2 regions of the Providencia sp. 2.29 genome follow, and region 2 is predicted to be linked to the other one. Evidence: predicted binding sites of a transcription regulator. Region 2 holds the regulator's gene; the other holds the start of a gene.

Evidence for each region. The regulator Fur, encoded in region 2, represses iron uptake genes when iron is present. The targets are predictions, from matches to a motif close to ATAATAATGAGAACNACTATCAA.
Region 1: I3B46_RS04510 (TonB-dependent hemoglobin/transferrin/lactoferrin family receptor) is a predicted target of Fur. The motif match lies at 4,859-4,881, and genes of this name have one in related genera.

The regions. Positions count from the first base shown of each region.
Region 1 is NZ_CP065420.1:1,023,834-1,031,542, forward strand. It holds gene I3B46_RS04490 (FAD:protein FMN transferase) at 1-571, shown strand, start outside; gene nqrM ((Na+)-NQR maturation NqrM) at 588-815, shown strand; gene I3B46_RS04500 (glycerophosphodiester phosphodiesterase family protein) at 944-1,855, opposite strand; gene I3B46_RS04505 (RNA polymerase sigma factor) at 1,882-2,412, opposite strand; gene I3B46_RS04510 (TonB-dependent hemoglobin/transferrin/lactoferrin family receptor) at 2,490-4,790, opposite strand; gene dinB (DNA polymerase IV) at 4,965-6,020, shown strand; gene pepD (beta-Ala-His dipeptidase) at 6,094-7,554, opposite strand.
Region 2 is NZ_CP065420.1:3,274,599-3,282,307, reverse strand. It holds gene I3B46_RS15500 (MFS transporter) at 1-988, opposite strand, end outside; gene chiP (chitoporin ChiP) at 1,462-2,859, shown strand; gene I3B46_RS15490 (beta-N-acetylhexosaminidase) at 2,928-5,606, shown strand; gene fur (ferric iron uptake transcriptional regulator) at 5,910-6,359, opposite strand; gene fldA (flavodoxin FldA) at 6,533-7,060, opposite strand; gene ybfE (LexA regulated protein) at 7,207-7,500, opposite strand; partial or broken gene I3B46_RS22520 (type I secretion system permease/ATPase) at 7,670-7,709, opposite strand, start outside.

The sequences.
Region 1 (7,709 bases), 2.3 Mb from region 2:
AAAGCTGTCTGTGCAGGGCAATAACTTAATTAAAACTATCCCTGAATTGTACGTTGACCTTTCTTCGATAGCAAAAGGCTATGGCGTTGATGTTGTGGCTGAATACTTGGAGTCAATTAATATCAATAATTATATGGTTGATATTGGTGGTGAAGTACGTACAAAAGGGAAAAATGGTAAAGGTGCACCTTGGCGGATTGCGATTGAAAAACCACAAACCGATGGCGTAAACCAAACGGCTCAGGAAGTGATTGAACCTGGTGATATGTCTATAGCTACCTCTGGTGATTATCGAAACTATTTTGAACAAGACGGTGTGCGCTTCTCTCATACCATCGACCCAAAAACAGGGATGCCAATTAAACATAACCTCGTTTCGATTACGGTACTGGCACCAACTTGCATGAGTGCTGATGGGCTATCGACCGGGCTTAATGTATTAGGGCCTGTTGAAGGTTTTGCCTTAGCTGAAAAGCTCGATATTCCTGTGTTTATGATCATTAAGACAGAAAAAGGCTTTGAAGAGCGTTATACTAAGGCATTCGAGCCATTTTTACAGAAAAAGCAGTAATTAGGAGGATGTAAGAATGCTAAATGTTTTTATTGCAGCTTTCGTCCTATTCCTACTGGCATTTCTCGGTATGTCACTAGGGTATATTATTAAGCGCAAAAGTATTCAAGGTAGCTGTGGTGGGTTAAGCAGTATTGGTGTTGAAAAAGTCTGTGATTGCCCTGAACCTTGCGATGCCCGTAAAAAACGTATGGCACGGGAAGAGGCTCGCCAAAAGGCACTTGAAAAACACCGCATTATTTAAATAGTCGATATTAGTATGATGACAGCCTTAACTGCGAACATTCACAGTTAAGGCTTATTTTTTATTTGGCGGTCTAATTAAGACAGATAGCTTTAACGTAAAACCGATTAGATAAAGCCAGCTAAAATTTACTTAATGATTTCGCTTTTAAAAGTTTTAGGGGAATCAACCATCACGGCATCCGCACCAATTTCTTTAGCTAATTGATAATCTGCCGCACTATTGACACCAAATAGAACAATGTAGGCCTGACCATTTTTTCTAAAGCAATCAATGGCTTCTTTATCCCATGACAACGTTGCAGGTGAGCGAGCCTCTCCTAACGTATATTTCTCTACAACCTCGACTTTACGGTGTAATTCAAAGCCATACCAACGCGATTTAGATTGTGCATCACTGCTGATTGAACAATGATGATTCATCGCGCTATTCGCTAAGATAGTGCGTGTTTCATCACGGCTTTCAAAGGTATTAATTTTATCGGAGCGCTTGGTTAGGGCTTTTACAAATGCATCATTGGTTGAATAAAACCGAGTATTTTTAAAAGCATTATTTTTTTCGAGCAGGGAGTACACCGCTTCTGCTTGAGTATCTGGATCGGCGTCAGGTGATTTTAAATCAATATAAAACGCAGTATCTGGATATTTTTTAAGAACGGATCCAAGTGTTGGGATCGTGGTTTGCTGTAAAGGTAATTGAAGATGAGCCTTTTTATTAAATTGATGGGCGGCATTGAACGTTGTGAGTTGTTGAGCGGAGTAATCGGAAATAACCCCTTTTTTATCGGTTAATGCCTCTAACTGGCTTGGCCGATATAGAACAAGTTGATTATCTTTAGAGAGTTGGACGGTTAGCCAAATAATATCGGCGCTATTTTTTTTAGCCAGTTCAATTGCATAAAGCGTATTTTCTGGCGCATCTGCCGTTCCTGCTCTATGGGCAACAATTTGTGGTGATTGAGCGGCTGCACTGTAGCTGGCAAGAAACAATAAACTGATAGCCACCCCTTTTTTAATAGATGGCATTGCTGTTTTTGTCATATTTATTACCTATAATAATAGTTATCTCAATGAGTTAAATACGTTTCAGTGAGCTCTTTTTGTAATACTTTTCTTGCTACTTGTAAGTAGTACTTGATTGAATTAGGACTAACTTTTAACTGAGTTGCAATTTGTTGGTATGTCATCCCTTCAAATTGCGCGAGTAAATAAGCTTGTTCCATATTTTCAGGTAGTTTGGCAAGTTGCTCAGACAGTAATTGCAATTGCTCTTCGACTACTAACTGAGTTTCTAAATTCCACTCTGGCTCAGGCTCCACCAGCAAACGTTGATATTCCGCTTCGATGCGTTGCCGACGATAAAAATTAGCGATGTTGCGTTGTGCCAGTGTGTACATAAAGGCTCTCGGAAATTGCAAAGTTTGGCAGCGATATGTTTCAATCGTATGAACAAAGACATCCTGTAAAATTTCGTTTGCGATATCGCTATCAGGTGTGCGCGCAAGAATATAGCGAAATAGGCTAGGGGCGTGCTGTTGCAAAAGTTGGCTTTCTTCTGCCAAGTCGCTATTTTCTATAGAGGGGGTGTGTGTTGTCATAAATAAAAATAATTATTATTATCATTTTTATTTTATTGTCAATTATGGACTCTCAGAGATGAGAGTCCATCGATTGCTTAGAAGTACTTGGTGATACTTAAGCGAACATCACGACCAACGCCTGAGACAGACTCCCCTAAGTAGGGATAGTAGTCACGGTCAAAGAGGTTAGTCGCGGTCACTCTAATATTGGTATCTGGAATAAATTCAGGCTGCCATTGCGCAAATGCACCATAGAGTGCATAGCCTTTCGACTTTGGGTATCCCCATGAATCGGCTTTAGGATCTCTATCTGCGGGAGAGCGGACTTGATGACCAACAAAGTCACCGGTGAGACCAAAGTTGGCATTCCATTGAGGGAGTTTATACCCCAACATAACATGTAAAGTATCTGGTGGGATCTCACCAATCCATGTTTTTTGCCCAAACCAAGGGTCTCGAGGGGAAGCGTCACGTTCACCCTTGATGGCGGAGTAGGCCATTTTACCGAATACATTCGGGCTATCATAAAATAGCTCAATTTCTAAGCCCTCAATGGTGTAACCGGGTAAGTTACGGTAATTGGATAAGGGGCGACCACAATCGCCAGTACCATTTTTCTTGGCTTCACAGTATTCACCACGGCGGCGGAATATCTCATCCTTTCCTCTGTTACGAAAAAGCGTGGTTCGTATCTGCAGCTGATCATTGGCCTGTATGACTTGATCAAAGTCGAGTATTGCGCCTAAACGTACCCCATCCATGCGCTCCTTACCCAAGTTTCGACTACTTCCGGTTAAACTACTATTGGCAAATTGCACCTCATATTGTTCATCAATAACAGGTGCACGCCATGTGCGGCTAACATCCCCGAATAAAGTGAGATTCGGTGTCGTTTTCCAAAGAATGCCTAAGTGAGGTGAAATACCACTATAAGTGACAGAACGGTAGTCATGACCAATTAGCGGGTCTTGCTCCATATAGGTTGCGGCTAAGTTTCCTTTACCTTTGTTCTGCACATAGTCATAACGTAAGCCCGGTGTGACAGTGAGTGTGTGCCAACTAATCGCATCTTGGAGATATACACTAGTGGTTTCTTGAACACCTGCTGGCATAAATTGTGGCTGATAATAACCATAGTTATATTTAGGGTTTTTCGCTTTTCCCGCATCAAACATCAAAATACCGCGATCATTTTTATGCCAACGAGCACCTATAGTAAGTTGATGTTCTAAACGACCAGTATCAAATAGACTTTCATTATGGATATCAAATAGCTGATCGGTATAGTCAACCCAACTTTTATTCCCTAAGCTGGAGGTTAAGTATTTTGAAGCATTTTCTGGTCGGGTATCATGCTGTTGACTCTTAGACCAAGCATAAGTTGTCGTTAGGTTGATCCAATCACTATTTTCAGGGATATAATTCCATTTCACACTATAGTTTTGATCTTGTTGATCCCGTTGGACCAATTTGCGTTTTATCGCACCGTCAAAACCATATTGCTCAATCTCTTTTTGCGTTGGTGTTGCTAACTCATCTCGTTTGGCTGCCCAAGGAACTAAGTTATCCGATTCGGAGCGCATTGCCGATAGACTGAGCGTGTGTTCATCATTGAGATAAAGGTTGGTTTTCAGTAAATAAGAGAGTTGGTCAGCTTGCGAAAAGCCAAATCGAGTGCCATCGGGGCGGCGTAAATCATCCCCTTTTCGTTTACTGACATACAGCAAACCATCTGCAACGCCATTTAATGTTTTACCATATAGTGCTGAACTGTAAATATTTTGGCGATCATTAGTGTGATAGCTATATTTGAACATAGCGCCAAAATGTTGATCGGCAAGTAGTAAGTCTGCGGGATCTTTGGTGGTAATTTTAACGGTTCCGCCGAAACCACCATTACCATCCATAATATTATGTGGTCCTTTATCTACGTCAATGCGTTTAATCAGCTCAGGCTCGATAAACACAGAGCCTTGGCGATATTTTTCAAACCCTTTAGGGGCATCATCAAGGGTCACTTTGACATCTTCCACATCGCCCATGCCCCAAATATTTAGGGTTTGTCCACCGGGGCGAGGTGAACCTGATGAGGAGATCCCCGGTAGCTGATCAACTAATTCTGCAAGGTTATTAGCTTGAGTACGCTCAATATCCTTCAGTTTTAATACAGAGCTACCGGCACCGACACTGGAATTTAAATTACCAACAACAGAGAGCGCGGGGAATTGAACGACATCATCTTGTTGTTTTGTCTGTTTAACCTCTTCCGATGTACTTTGCGCAAATGCAGAGGAGGTAACAACAAGTAATCCAGCCAGAGAAAGGTGATTAAATGTTGATAAAAAGAGATGTGTAGAGTTATTGATTTTAAACCATGAAATATAATTTTTATTCATTATTTTCCTACTAATTAACCATTCTATAAACATCTTTAATGAGTCGTTTTGAGGTGGTTTTTTGGGTAATAAAAATAATAATTATTTTCATCTATGTTGCTTGCTTGAGGAATAATTGCACAGTCTATAAATATACTGTATATTTGAACAGTGTTGTTTGTCGATCAGATTGCTATGCGTAAAATAATTCATATCGATATGGACTGCTTCTATGCAGCGATAGAAATGCGTGATGACCCAAGTTTGCGCAATATTCCAATTGCCGTCGGTGGGAGTGCTGACCGCCGTGGTGTCATCAGTACCGCGAATTATGAAGCGAGGCGTTATGGCGTACATAGCGCCATGTCAACGGCGGTTGCATTAAGGTTGTGTCCTCATCTGAAAGTTGTACCGGGTAGGATGGCCCTTTATAAAGAAACCTCTTTACATATTCATAAAATCTTTTCCCAGTATACGGATTTAATAGAGCCTCTTTCTTGGGATGAAGCTTATTTGGATGTCAGTGAGTGTGAGCATTACCACGGCTCAGCGACATTGATTGCCCAAGCCATTCGCCAGCAAATTTTTGATGAACTGCAACTCACTGCTTCGGCAGGGATAGCCCCAATAAAGTTTTTAGCCAAGATAGCGTCTGATCTAAATAAACCGAATGGCCAATACGTGATCACGCCTCAAGCGTTGCCCGACTTTGTTTGGTCATTGCCATTAAAGAAAATTCCTGGGGTAGGGAAGGTAACCGCACAAAAATTACTCGATATGGGGCTAGAAACTTGTGGTGATGTACAAAGTTATGATGTGGTTAACTTAATCAAAGTGATGGGGAAATTTGGTCAAGTCCTGTGGGAGCGTTGCCATGGAATTGATGAACGCTCAGTCAATCCCGATAGGCTACGTAAATCTGTTGGTGTCGAACGCACACTGGCAGAAGATATTCAACATTGGGAAGATTGCTTACCATTACTTAATCAATTATATGAAGAGTTGGAAGTCAGGCTTATGAAAGTGAAACCGGACCGCCGTATTGCTCGGCAAGGGATAAAAATGAAATTTAATGACTTTCAGCAAACAACTCAAGAGCATGCTTATCCCATTTTAGACAAGCAAGACTTAATATCATTAGCTAAGCAAGTGTGGGAGCACCGCCGTAAAGATCGAGGTGTTAGGCTAGTGGGCCTGCATGTAACGTTATTAAGCCCACAGATAGAAAGGCAATTATTACTAGATTTCTAAAAAACACCCGCCATTAATGACGCTGATCCCATAAAGCTAGACCGTTCATTAAGACGGGTATTTGAAGAAACAATTAGTTTTTAACAGGGATCGCTTTTAAGACCGCTGTTAATAATTTCCAGTATTCACCAACACTGGCGATATGTACTCGCTCATCAGGTGAGTGCGCACCACGAATGGTTGGCCCAATAGAGACCATATCCATATCAGGGTAAGGCTTCTTGAATAGACCACATTCCAGACCTGCATGGATCACCATTACATTAGGAATTTTACCAAACAGTTTTTGGTAAGTTTCGCTAACTAAATGCATAACGGGTGAGTCTGCATCGGGTTGCCAACCTGGGTAGCTGCCTTCTGCACGGTATTGTGCTTGTGCGAGCTTGCTCACCGATGTCAGCATATTCACGACATAGTTTTTACCGCTGTCGATTAATGAGCGAACGAGGAAAATCACTTCGGCTTTCTCTTCCGTCATCGTGACAACGCCTTCGTTAAGTGAGGTTTCTACCACACCTTTTGCGACATCGCTCATGCGGATCACGCCATTTGGCGCCGCATTTAAGAAGAACACAAAGCGTTTTTGGCACTCTTCAGTCAGCGCTTTCAAGTTGCTTTGAGTTTCTTCTAATAAAAGAACTAAGTTTGGCTCAACAACGGCCAGTTCATTTTTTAAGATGTCTTCATAGCGTGCTCTTAGGGCTGTTAGTTCAGCGACTTTATCCGCTGGAACAGCGATAATCACATGCCCTTCACGAGGGATAGCATTACGAACGGTTCCCCCAGTGAATTCTAACAGTTTTAAACCAAGCTCTTCTTGGTGGCCCGCAAGGAAGCGTGCCAACAGCTTGTTAGCATTACCTAAACCTAAATGAACATCACCACCAGAGTGACCGCCTTTTAAGCCTTTTAATGTCATGGTGAAGGTTTTGTAGCCTTGCGGTACGGCTTCACGAGTGAGGTCAAATGTTGTTGTAAAATCAACACCACCCGCGCAACCCATATAGATTTCGCCTTCTTCTTCTGAGTCAGTATTGATCAGAATATCCGCTTGTAGCCAACCTGCTTGTAAGCCAAAAGCACCGTCCATGCCTGTTTCTTCGGTCATGGTTAACAGTACTTCAAGTGGCCCATGTTCAACGCTATCATCTGCTAGCACCGCAAGGGTAGATGCCATTCCGATACCGTTATCTGCACCTAAAGTTGTGCCTTCTGCCGTGACCCACTCTCCATCAACGTAAGGGCGGATAGGATCTTTGGTAAAATCATGTACCGTGTCATTATTTTTCTGCGGAACCATATCTAAGTGTGCTTGCAGCACAACAGGTTTACGATTTTCATAGCCAGGTGTTGCCGCTTTGCGGATCAAGATATTACCGACTTGGTCACGTTCTACATGAAACCCTTTTTGTTTTGACCATTCGATAATGTGTGTTGCTAGCGCTTCTTCATGATGAGAAGGATGGGGAATTGAACAAATTTTGGCAAAAATATCCCATAATGGCTGTGGTGACAATTTGGCTAGTTCAGACACGTTAGATCTCCTTAAGCGACTTTGGTCTTATTTATTTTTAGCTACTTATTCTGCTTAAAAGGTGTGGCACAGATATTCAGGCCACACGATTGATTTTCTCAGCATACACCTAATTGTTATAAATAGTCAGTGTAAATCATATTAATTCATCACAA
Region 2 (7,709 bases):
TTAGTGATGAGGAAGCAATGGCGGCACTTGACCAACCCGCACCGACTAGGGCCGCTAAATAGCCTGATAACAAGGGAGCCACACCATGCAATATCTGTAAAAAATAGGGAACAAAAACCTCTGTTTGTACACTTAGACCCAACAATGCCATCGTGAGGTAAATAGGCGCTAATTGTGCAGAAAAGCGAAATGTTCCCGAAGGGAAAAGCGTATTATGACCACGACGCTCAATAACCATTAATCGAGCACACAGTAAAACGGCAATAAACATCCCTCCAATAGGGATAAATTTGTCTTGACTTAAACTGCCTAGAGAGATGGCGAGCACGGCGCAAGAAAGCAGTAAAAGGGCCTGTAATGGAATCGGCTGTTGAGGGCAGTTTTCATGGGGATTTTTTGCCGGCAAAATCCGCCAAGTCAGCCATAAATAAGGGATACCGACTACGACCAGACACCAAAATGCTCCTCGCCATATATCGTACTCTGCAAATACGCCACCCAGTGCTGGCCCTAGTAATGTTGCCATTCCCCACATACTCGACATCATCGCTAACACTCTCGACCATAAATGTTGAGGAAATACAATGTGTACCATTGAGTAAGATAAGGTGAGTAAAATCCCGCCACCAGCCCCTTGGATCACTCTGCCAAGGAGCATCACTGGCATTGAGGGGGTGATAGCGCAGATAACGGATCCTACAAGAAAAATCAACGTCGCCAGCCCATAACTTTTTTTGGGGCCAAAATAATTGAGGATCCGTGAGGTAAGGGCGGACAAAATAATCGAAGACAGAATAAACAGTGTGGTATTCCAAGCATAGAAATTAATGCCGCCAATATCCCGTACAACGGAAGGTAATGTGGTAATGGTGATATAAACATTAATCGCATGGAGGCAAATCCCCCCCGATAAGGCAAGTGTTAAACAGAGATTCTTACCGGTGAGTAGTGTACGCCAACCTTCCTGCTGACTTTTCTCTATATTCACGTGTGACGGATCCCTCTTATTTCTCTTATTGAATCGCCTTATTTTCCCTCACTAAAATCATTCACTTGATCTGTTTATGAGTGAAAAACTATTCATCAACTAAAGCAGTTATGAATCAACTTAGCAAGTTTGAATGAAACGATTACATTCAAATGTAGTTATTTTTTATGTTGAAATAAGTCCAAAATGCCCATTCTGTCCATAGTGTTTTGCCTGCATTTTATCCTAAAATCAGGATATTAATTCGATAAATACCATAAATTCGAATAATTAGTACTGTAAATGAATAGAAAAATTAATGTGTCTTGGCTCATATTTTAGGAATAAATATATTTTTAGTCTTGATAATTCGCGTTGCGAAAAATAGGCTAAGTAGGTACTCGTATTTTGTTTATCAAAACTAATCATTACTTAACGGGCGGCTACTGAAATTTATCACTGAAAAATAATATAAAAAACTGAGGAAACATCGAATGGTTAATAAAAATGTCAATCGTGGCAGGGGAATACTCGTGCTTAAAATAGGAATAGCACTCCTTCCTATTAGTTATCAACCAATAAGTTTTTCTGAGCAATTTTTAGATGATTCAACCCTTAAAGGCGGTTTGTATTATTGGCAACGTGACCGTTCGAGGAAAGAGTTAAATCCAGAAAGCGATAAATATAAGAAATATGTCGACAACCTTAAACATTCAACCGTGAATGCCAGCCTTGATTATTCTTCAGGTTATTTTCAGGATGTCATCGGTTTAGATTTAGCCGCATTTACAGCCATAGAATTATCCAATAGTGGCCCAGCGGCGCCTAATGAAATTGGTTTTAGTGATGCAAAAACGCGTTGGGATGAAAAATGGACCGGTGATCGAAGTGGTGTCAGCGTCTATAAAGCAGCGGCTAAAATGCAATATGGTCCGTTTTGGGGCAGAGGCGGTTATATCCAACCAACAGGACAAACACTATTAGCTTCTCACTGGAGCTATATGCCCGGAACTTATCGGGGTTTCGAAATCGGTGGGGTATTTGATTTCGCACAACAAGGGGCCTTGAGCCTGTCATATATGTGGACAGACCGTTATAAAGCGCCTTGGTATCGCGATATGTATAACTTCCGTGAAGCGGATGGCCAAACAGGGATCAGTTATTTGCAATCCCTTGGTTTTAAATATGATTTTAAAAATAACCTTGTTTTAGAGGCGGCTTATGGGCAAGCAAAAGGCTATATGGACCAGTACTTTGCTAAGGCCTCTTATGCTGTTCCTGTGGCTACACGTGACCTGCGGATGTCTTATCAATTTTATGGAGCAAAAGATAAGGTAACCAATGGTGGCATTAATGATGTTTACGATGGATTGGCGTTCTTGCAAGCCGTGACGTTTGGCTATACCTATGATCAGTTTGATTTTCGATTAGAAGGCACTTATGTGAAGGCAAAGGGGAATCAGGGCTATTTTTTACAGCGTATGACCCCGGGGTATGCGACATCAAATGGGCGATTAGATATTTGGTGGGATGGGCGCTCCGATTATAACGCGAATAATGAAAAAGCGCTCTTTGCGGGGGTGATGTACGATTTAGCTAAATGGGATCTTGCTGGTTGGAAAGTAGGAACATCATATATTTATGGATGGGATGCTAAACCCAGCACGAATACACAATATGCTCAAGATGTAAAATTAAAAGAAACGGCTTGGAACGTTGATATTTTATATACCGTTCAGACAGGTAAGGCGAAAGATACCTTATTTAAATTACATTTTACTAAATATGACAACCATACAGATATTCCAAGCTATGGTGGTGGGTTCGGCAATATATTTCAAGATGAAAAAGATATTAAGTTTATGGTCATGATGCCATTTACTATTTTTTAATAGCGCGGTCACTGCTATTAAAAAATAAAATAGCAGTGGTTGATTTTGAATTTAATATTGAGGTCACAATGAAAAAGAATTATTTAAGTCCTTTAGCATTATTCATATCAGCAACACTTTTTTCTACCGCAGTAAATGCTGAACAATCATCGGCTCAAGTCGTCGATGCATTAAGTGATATAGATGTGAAAATAAATGTGCTTGATAACCAAGCTGGTGAGCATGGTACTCACTGTGCTGCACTGGGTGCCGATTGGGCTGCATGTAACCGTGTCGATATTACCTTAACAAATGGCGATACTGCGATTGAATCCAACGATTGGGCGCTTTATTTTCATAGTATTAGACAGATTCTAAAACAAGATAACCCGCAATTTAAGATCACACATATTACAGGCGACCTTCATAAAATTACACCAACAGAGCAATTTAAAGGGATTAAAGCCCACGAAAAAGTGGTATTACCGCTAACGGGAGAATATTGGCAGGTTAGTTATTCAGACTTTATGCCTAGGTGGTACGCGACATCGGGAGATGCATCCCCACGCAACCTTAAGAGCACTGATACTCAAGATCCAACAACCTTTGTTACCCCCTTTGAACTGAAAAATTGGAAACGAACCGACGCCGATAACAATCTATTAATGACGCCAGAAAACCGCTATCAAAAAAACTTAGCGATGAAACCGTTATCTGAGCAGCAATTGCGAGGGCAAATCTTACCTACGCCATTTGATATCAGTTTGCAGTCAGAGGATGTTGATCTGAGTAAAGGCGTTAAATTACAACTAAATGGGCTAACGAAAGGTGAGTTAGCTGTTATTGAACAACACTTACAACTGAGCAAGCTAAAACAAAATAGTCACGGGTTCCCCATTGAAGGAAAAATCGCACCTAAGCAATTTTCTACTGAAGATCAAGTGAGTGGTGCTTACAAATTAGTGATCACACCGCAACGAGCCGAAATTATTGGTTATGACCGTATAGGGTTATTTTATGGTGTAGGTTCATTATTGTCAGCAGTAACTGAAGGTGACACACCGAAAGTGGCAGCAATGGTCGTGAATGATAAACCACGTATGGAATATCGTGGGGTCTTTTTAGACGTTGGACGAAATTTCCACAGTAAACAGGTGGTGATGCGATTAATTGACCAGATGTCACGCTATAAATTAAATAAATTCCATTTTCATTTAACCGATGATGAAGGTTGGCGGATAGAGATCCCCGGTTTACCTGAATTAACGGAAGTGGGAAGTCAGCGTTGCCATGATTTAACTGAGCAAAAATGTTTATTGCCGCAACTCGGGTCGGGGGCTGACAATAATAATATGGGGAGCGGCTATTTCACACGTGATGACTATATTGAAATTTTACGTTATGCCAAAGATCGCAACATTGAGGTGATCCCTGAAATTGATATGCCAGCCCATGCACGTGCAGCCGTTGTTGCTATGGAGGCGCGTTATAATAAGTTAAGCGCGGCGGGCGATGAACAAGGGGCAAATGAGTACCGCTTAGTTGACCCATCAGATACTTCAATAACCACATCGGTACAGTTTTATGATAAGCGCAGTTATTTAAACCCTTGCTTAGATTCATCACAGAACTTTGTCAATAAAGTCGTCAGTGAAGTGATGCAGATGCACGATGAAGCAGGTGTTCCACTGAAAACATGGCATTTTGGTGGTGATGAGGCGAAAAATATTCGCTTAGGTGCAGGCTTCCAAGATAAACGCGGCCCTATTGAGCCGGGCAAAGGTATTATTGATAAACAGCGCGAAGATAAGCCATGGGCAAAATCGAAAGCATGTCAGGCTTTAATTCAGCAAGGGGATGTCAGCGATTTTGACCATCTTTCCAGCCATTTTGCTAAACAGGTGAGTAAAAGTTTGCAACAAAAAGGCGTTACAACAATGCAAGCATGGCAGGATGGTTTAAAAGACGCTTCGAGTGCGAAAGATTTCGCCACTGACAATGTTCGCGTTAATTTCTGGGATACTCTCTATTGGGGAGGCTTTGACTCGGCAAATGATTGGGCAAACAAAGGCTACCAAGTGGTTATCTCCAACCCAGACTATGTCTATTTTGATATGCCTTATGAAGTTAACCCAAGTGAAAGTGGTTACTACTGGGCAACACGCGCGAGTGATGAACAAAAAGTCTTTGCTTTTGCTCCGAATAACCTCCCTCAAAATGCTGAAACCTCAGTGGATAGAGATGGGAATCCTTTCAGTGCGAAAAGCGACAAGCCTTGGCCGGGCGTATATGGTCTTTCAGGGCAATTGTGGAGTGAAGCCGTCAGAACGGATGATAAGGTCGAATACATGTTATTCCCTCGCATTTTGCCGCTGGCAGAAAGAGCGTGGCATAAGGCGCAATGGGAAAATGATTATCAATCAGGGCGTGAATATATTGGTGGTAAAACCCAATATGTTTCACAGCAAAAATTAGCAGATGATTGGAACCGTTTTGCGACTATCGTAGGGCAAAAAGAGCTTCGCCGCTTAGATAGAGCCGGAGTTGCCTACCGTATCCCTGTTCCTGGTGCAAAAATTGAAAACGGTGTGCTACTGGCGAATATCAGTTACCCTAGCTTAATTATCGAGTATGCATTGGCAGATAGCGATAACTGGCAGGTTTATTCGGCGGATAACCCACCCAAAGTCAATGGGAACGTCAAAATAAGAGCGAAAAGTCCAGACGGGGCGAGGGCGAGTCGTGTAGAAATCGTGACTCAAAAATAACGGGTATGTGGTGAGGGAGCGAATGAAGAGGCTCCCTCACGGTTTTATCGTCACCATACAATAATCACATTCTATTACCCGCCGAGCTTGGGTATCAGAACCCTATCAACCATACGACTTAATCTTTACTCAGCTGACAAAGGATTGAAGGGGACTCGTTAGGTTCTTGAAAGATCTCAAAACAGGATAAGTAAGGCATTAATATGAAGTGGGGAAGGCTAGAGCCCAGTGAGTACTGGACTCAAATCCCACAGCCTTTTTAAAAACTATCTATAGTCAGTTAAAGGCAAAGATTTACGGTAATTACTCTTTTGGATCGTGTGCATCCGCATTTTCACGGCAATCGCCATCAGCACAGTGACCATAAAGATACAAACTGTGGTTAGATAGTTTAATACCGTGGCGTGCAGCGATATTGGTCTGGCGCTCTTCGATGGATTTGTCAGAGAACTCGATGACTTTTCCACAGTCTAGGCAGATTAAGTGGTCATGATGGTGCTGTTGAGTCAGCTCAAAAACGGATTTACCGCCTTCAAAGTTATGACGTGTCACGATACCTGCATCATCAAACTGGTTTAATACGCGGTAAACTGTAGCCAGACCGATCTCTTCGCCCATATCAATCAGCTTTTTGTAGAGATCTTCCGCACTGACGTGATGGCACTCAGGCTCCTGAAGTACTTCCAATATTTTTAATCTTGGAAGAGTGACTTTGAGTCCAGCATTCTTCAATGCTTTATTGTTGTCTGTCATGCGGGTTTGTCCTGTATCTTAAATCATAAATTTAACAATAATGAGACGTTTTTAACATAAATTCAGTTGTCTTCTAAACTGATTTACAATTATAGGCATGGAAATAAAAAATAGAAACCATGCTTTGTCGCATTATTATAATAGTATTAATAAGCCTATTTCTAATTAGTCGATTAGCCTAAAATTTCAGACAAAGACATCTCTTCTGAAATTTGCTGTACCCATGCATCAACACGTTCTTCGGTGAGTTCCGGCTGGCGATCTTCATCAATAGCAAGGCCGATAAAGTGGTTATCATCCGCCATTCCTTTAGATGCTTCAAAATGGTAGCCATCAGTTGGCCAATGACCGACGATCACTGCACCGCGTGGCTCGATAATATCGCGAATGGTTCCCATCGCATCACAGAAGTACTCCGCATAGTCTTCTTGGTCGCCACAGCCGAATAAAGCAACAAGTTTACCTTCAAAGTCAATTTCTTCGAGTGTTGGGAAGAAGTCATCCCAATCACATTGGGCTTCACCATAGTACCAAGTTGGGATACCGAGAAGCAGAATATCGAATGCTTCAATATCTTCTTTACTGCACTTTGCAATATCATGAACTTCCGCGTTCTCGTTGCCTAATCTCTTTTGGATCATCTTGGCAATATTTTCTGTATTACCAGTGTCACTACCGAAGAAAATGCCTATGACTGCCATAAAGTGAATAACCTCTTGTTTTTCCAATCTGGTTTACTAAAGCCAGATAGGGCTAAATTTGAACTAAAGTACCTAGAATTTTGACCCTATTTTGGCGAAAAAGCGTGAATAAATCTGTCGAATTTGTGTGGTTTATGAAGACGAAACTATTGACCAGAAGGCTCATAGACTAGCGCTAGCTGTGACATTAACATCTCTTCTATCAACTCACTACGGCTCATGTTTTTTTCATTCGCCAATTGATTCAATATCGTGACAGCATCTTCATTAAGTTTTAATTCAACGCGGCGTAGTCCTTTGACCTTATCACGCTTAAGTTGATTACGTTTGTTGATTCTTAATTGTTCATCCCGCGACAGCGGACTTGTTTTAGGTCGCCCAGGCCTGCGTTCCTCAGCGAACAAATCAAGGGTGGTGCGATCAGTTTGTTCTTTTGCCATATATTTTTACTGCTAAAGGGCGTATACCAATAATCCAGCGCGCAATAATACCCTAGCTGACTCCCTTGTACCATAGCGTATGTCGAGCGAAAGTTATTGATAGTAAAAAAAAGAGCTGTTTGTTGGAAAAAGCACCAGCCGAGCGCATGCTGGTGCTTTGACGGTACTATTATTGAGTTTGCTGCCGCCATAAATGTGCATATAACCCA